Regions from separate parts of the Streptomyces sp. Xyl84 genome, predicted to be linked through region 1. Evidence: riboswitches for the same ligand, from Rfam matches in the RefSeq annotation. Region 1 holds a riboswitch; the other holds the start of a gene.
What was found. Region 1 has a riboswitch for cobalamin ahead of cobN (cobaltochelatase subunit CobN). Riboswitches for the same ligand answer to the same signal wherever they lie in the genome.

Region 1 (2,192 bases):
AGGACCAGGGCGAGGCGCTTGTCGGCGGGCTGGATGTGACGCAGCCGGGCGTGGCGTACGGCGATCCCGGCGACGCGGGCGGCGCGCTCGGGGTCGGCGACGTAGGAGGGCAGGCCGTCGGCGTCGATCTCCTTGAAGGAGAAGGGGACGGTGATCAGCCGGCCGTCGAACTCGGGGACGGCGATCTGGCCGGCCGCGTCCAGCGGGGAGACGCCCTCGTCGTTCTCCTCCCAGGCGGAACGTGCGCCGGTCAGGCACAGGGCCTGCAGGACCGGTACGTCCAGGGCGGCGAGCGCGCCCGCGTCCCAGGACTCGTCGTCGCCGCCGGCGGAGGCGGTGGCGGGCCTGGTGCCGCCGGCGGCCAGCACGGTGGTGACGACGGCGTCGGCGGCGCGCAGTTCCTCGATCAGTTCCGGTTCGGGGGCGCGCAGGGAGGCGACGTACAGGGGCAGGGGCCGCCCGCCCGCCTGTTCGACGGCGTCGCACAGCGCGTGCACGAACGCGGTGTTGCCGCTCATGTGGTGGGCGCGGTAGTAGAGCACGGCGACGGTCGGGCCGTCCGCGGGCGGGGTGCTCTCCCGGGGCAGCGGTCCCCAGCTCGGGGCGGGCGCGGGCGCGTCGAACCCGTACCCGGTGAGCAGGACGGTGTCGGAGAGGAAGCGGGCGAGGTGCTCCAGGTTGGCGGGGCCGCCGTGGGCGAGGTAGGCGTGGGCCTCCGCGGCGATGCCGACGGGTACGTTGGAGGCGGCCATCAGCTGGGCGTCGGGCGCCTGTTCGCCGGTGAGGACGACGACCGGGCGGCCGTCGGCGAGCAGCAGGTCGAGGCCGTCCTGCCAGGCGCGGACGCCGCCGAGCAGGCGTACGACGAAGAGGTCGGCCTGCGCCATGAGGGCCGGGAGGTCGGCCAGGGCCAGGCGGGCCGGGTTGGCGAAGCGGTACGTGACGGGACCGCCCGCGGCCCGCGCGCTGAGCAGGTCGGTGTCGGAGGTCGACAGGAGCAGGATCCGCGGGGACGGCGGCTGGTCTCCGGCTGGGTGCGGCATACGGCGTCCTGCCTTCCTCGGGGTGTCCACGCCCCGGGTGGTGTCGGAATGGGGGTCTCCGCTGCTCGGGCGGGCCGAGAGCCGGAGAAAGGGAGTTCCTGACTCACCCGGTTCCTTCGGGAACCGGGCTCACAGTGGCGGGACCGCGCCGGAGTCGCACCGGGCTTCCTCCCCTGTCGCCGTCGTGGCGATGACGGACCGGATGATCCGCCGAGAAGCATAGTAGGGGCCGTCGCAGCAGGGCAGGACATGTGTGCGATGTGATGGTAGGTATGCTCGCCGCCATGTCCTCGGCTGCCCTCCCCCCGCCGTCCCGGCCCGCACCGGCCGGGCGCGACCGTGACGACGCGTGCCCGGGAACGCTGCGGCTGCACGCGGCGGACGACGGCGCGGTGGCCCGTGTGCGGATCCCCGGCGGTGTGCTGAGCGTGCGGCAGGCCGAGGCGCTGGCCGAGGCGGCGGGCCGCCTGGGCGACGGCGACCTCCACCTGACCTCGCGCGGCAACGTGCAACTGCGGGCCCTGCGCGAGGAGGACGGCCCGGCCCTGGCCGAACTGCTGGACGAGGCGGGTCTGCTCCCCTCCCGCGGCCACGAGCGGGTGCGCAACGTCGTCGCCTCCCCGCTGTCCGGTCTGGACGCGAACGGCCTGCGGGACGTGCGCCCGTGGCTGTCCGGCCTGGACGCGCTGCTGTGCGCCGGTGAGCCCGCGCGGGCGCTGTCGGGGCGGTTCCTGTTCGCCCTCGACGACGGCCGCGGCGACGTGGCCTCGCTCGGCGCCGACGTGACGGTACGGGCCCTCCCCGGCGAGGGCGCGCAGCTCGCCCTCGGAACGGCGGGCGAGGCGCTGGGCCTGTCCGCCGGGGACGTGCCCCGGGCGATGGTGGCGGCCGCCGAGACGGTCGTGGCGGCGGCGCGGGAGCGGGGGACGCGGGCCTGGCGGGTGAGTGACGTACCGCTGCCCGCGGACGCCCTGCTGCGCCTGGTCGCCGGCCGTCTGACCGCCGAAGGCCTGGCGTGCGCGCCGCAGCCGCGCACGACCGCGCACCGCCCGGGCCCGCCGCCCGGGCCCGCCGGCCGTGCCCTGTCGGTGCACGTCCCGCTCGGCCGGCTGACGCCGCCGCAGTGGCGGGAGCTGACCCGGACCGCCG
Region 2 (2,192 bases), 2.9 Mb from region 1:
GGGTGGGGCGGCGGCGGGGCGGGTGACCACGGCGAGCGGGCGGGGGCGGTCGCCGGACGAGTGCGGACGCGGCACGGACGCGCACGCCGGACGGGGGCGCCGCGGCACCGGACGGGTGCGGCACCAGGGGCCCCACCGGACGGGCGCCGCACCGGGCGGGAGCGCCGTGGCACCGGGCGGGGCGTCCGTGGCAGCGGGCGGGAGCGCCGTGGCAGCGGGCGGGGCCGCCGTGGCCCGGACCCGGCGCCCACCCGGCCGCCGGGCCGGGCGCCGCGGTGTCAGTCCGTGTCCGCCGCGCAGTGCTCCAGCAGGTCCCGTACGTCCTCGTCCACCAGCCGGTAGCGCACCACGCGGCCCTCCTTCTCGCCCTCCACCGTGCCCGCCGCGCGCAGCAGCCGCAGGGCCTGGGAGACCGCCGGGTCCTTCATACCGGTGGCGACGGCGAGGTCGGAGACGGCCAGCGGGCCGGTGCGGTGCAGGGCCAGCAGCAGGGCGAGCCGCTTGGGGTCGGCCAGCAGCGAGAAGCGCTCCGCCCACGCGCGGACGCGACCGGGCTCCCCGATCGCCGCGATGGCGTCGCACACCCGGTGGCCGTCGATGGTGCGACGCTCCGCGCGGTCGGCAGGGACGAGATGCATGCCCCCATCCTCGCAGGCACCCGCGGGTGATCTTCGGCACCTGCGCAGGTATGCAGCTATGCAGGCGACGGTCCGTCCCTCTACCGTGGGCGGGCCGTGGTGCTCGGGAAGTCGGTGCGAAGCCGACGCGGCCCTCGCCACTGTGATCGGGGAGTTCCCCTTCCGTCCGGCATCCGCCGGGCCACTGGTCGCACGACCGGGAAGGCAGGGAGGGCGGGCGCACGACCCCTAAGCCAGGAGACCGGCCACGGCAGCTCACGAAGTGATCCACGAGGTGCTGGAGCGTGATACCGGATGACCCTGCCCGAGCCTGTCCCGACGCCGACGTCCGCCCCCGAGGGGGCGGCCCCCCGGACGTCCTTCCGCTGGCGCCGTGAGGACACCCTCAAGACCGCGGGCCTGCTGGCGGTGATAGCCGCCCTGCACGTCGTCGCCTTCGGGATCCTGTTCCTGCTCGTCGTCCCCGAGCACTACCAGGTCGGCACCAAGGCCTTCGGCATCGGCCTCGGCGTCACCGCCTACACCCTCGGCATGCGGCACGCCTTCGACGCCGACCACATCGCCGCCATCGACAACACCACCCGCAAGCTGATGGCCGACGGCAAGCGGCCGGTGTCGGTGGGCTTCTGGTTCGCGCTGGGCCATTCCAGCGTGGTGGTGGCCATGGCCGCGCTGGTGGCGGGCGGCGCCCAGCTCGCCGGCACGCTGATGAACGACGACTCCCGTACGCACCAGACGCTCGGCATCGTCGGCACCACCGTCTCGGGCTCCTTCCTCTACCTCATCGCCGCCCTCAACCTGGTCGCCCTCGTCGGCATCCTCAAGGTCTTCCGGGCGATGCGCGCGGGCACGTACGACGAGCGGGAGCTGGAGGCCCACCTGGATTCCCGGGGGTTCATGAACCGGATCCTGGGCCGCCTCACCAAGTCGGTGTCCCGGCCCGGCCAGATGTACCCGCTCGGCTTCCTCTTCGGTCTCGGCTTCGACACCGCCACCGAGGTCACGCTGATGGTGATGGCCGGTTCGGGCGCGGCGGCCGGGCTGCCCTGGTACGCGATCCTCTGCCTGCCGCTGCTGTTCGCGGCCGGCATGAGCCTGTTCGACACCCTGGACGGCACGTTCATGAACTTCGCCTACCAGTGGGCGTTCTCGAACCCCGTCCGCAAGGTGTTCTACAACCTGACCATCACCGGCCTGTCCATCGCGGTCGCCTTCTTCATCGGCACGATCGAGCTGGTCGGCGTCCTGCACGACAAGCTCGACCTGAGCGACACGGTCACCGGCTGGATCGCCGGACTCGACCTCGACCACGTGGGGTACGTCATCGTCGGCCTGTTCGTGGTGGTGTGGGCGGCGGCGCTGGCGTACTGGAAGGTGGCCCGCGTCGAACAGCGCTGGGCGGTACGGGTCGGGACCGCGGAGATCGACTAGGCCCGCCCGGGCGAGGGACCGGACGACAGGGCCTAGGCCCCCGCGCCGCCCGCTTCGACGGTGGCCAGGTACAGCTTCACGTACCGCTCCACGTCGATGTCCAGGGCGACGTCCACCAGTTGC

Region 2: another riboswitch for cobalamin. It lies ahead of nicT (Nickel transporter NicT); the one in region 1 lies ahead of cobN (cobaltochelatase subunit CobN).

Annotation. Positions count from the first base shown of each region.
Region 1 is NZ_AP029182.1:646,607-648,798, forward strand. It holds gene cobN (cobaltochelatase subunit CobN) at 1-1,043, opposite strand, end outside; cobalamin riboswitch at 1,116-1,251, opposite strand; gene cobG (precorrin-3B synthase) at 1,316-2,192, shown strand, end outside.
Region 2 is NZ_AP029182.1:3,551,858-3,554,049, forward strand. It holds gene AC6I72_RS15365 (ArsR/SmtB family transcription factor) at 279-638, opposite strand; cobalamin riboswitch at 719-902, shown strand; gene nicT (Nickel transporter NicT) at 933-2,069, shown strand; gene AC6I72_RS15375 (nucleoside hydrolase) at 2,102-2,192, opposite strand, start outside.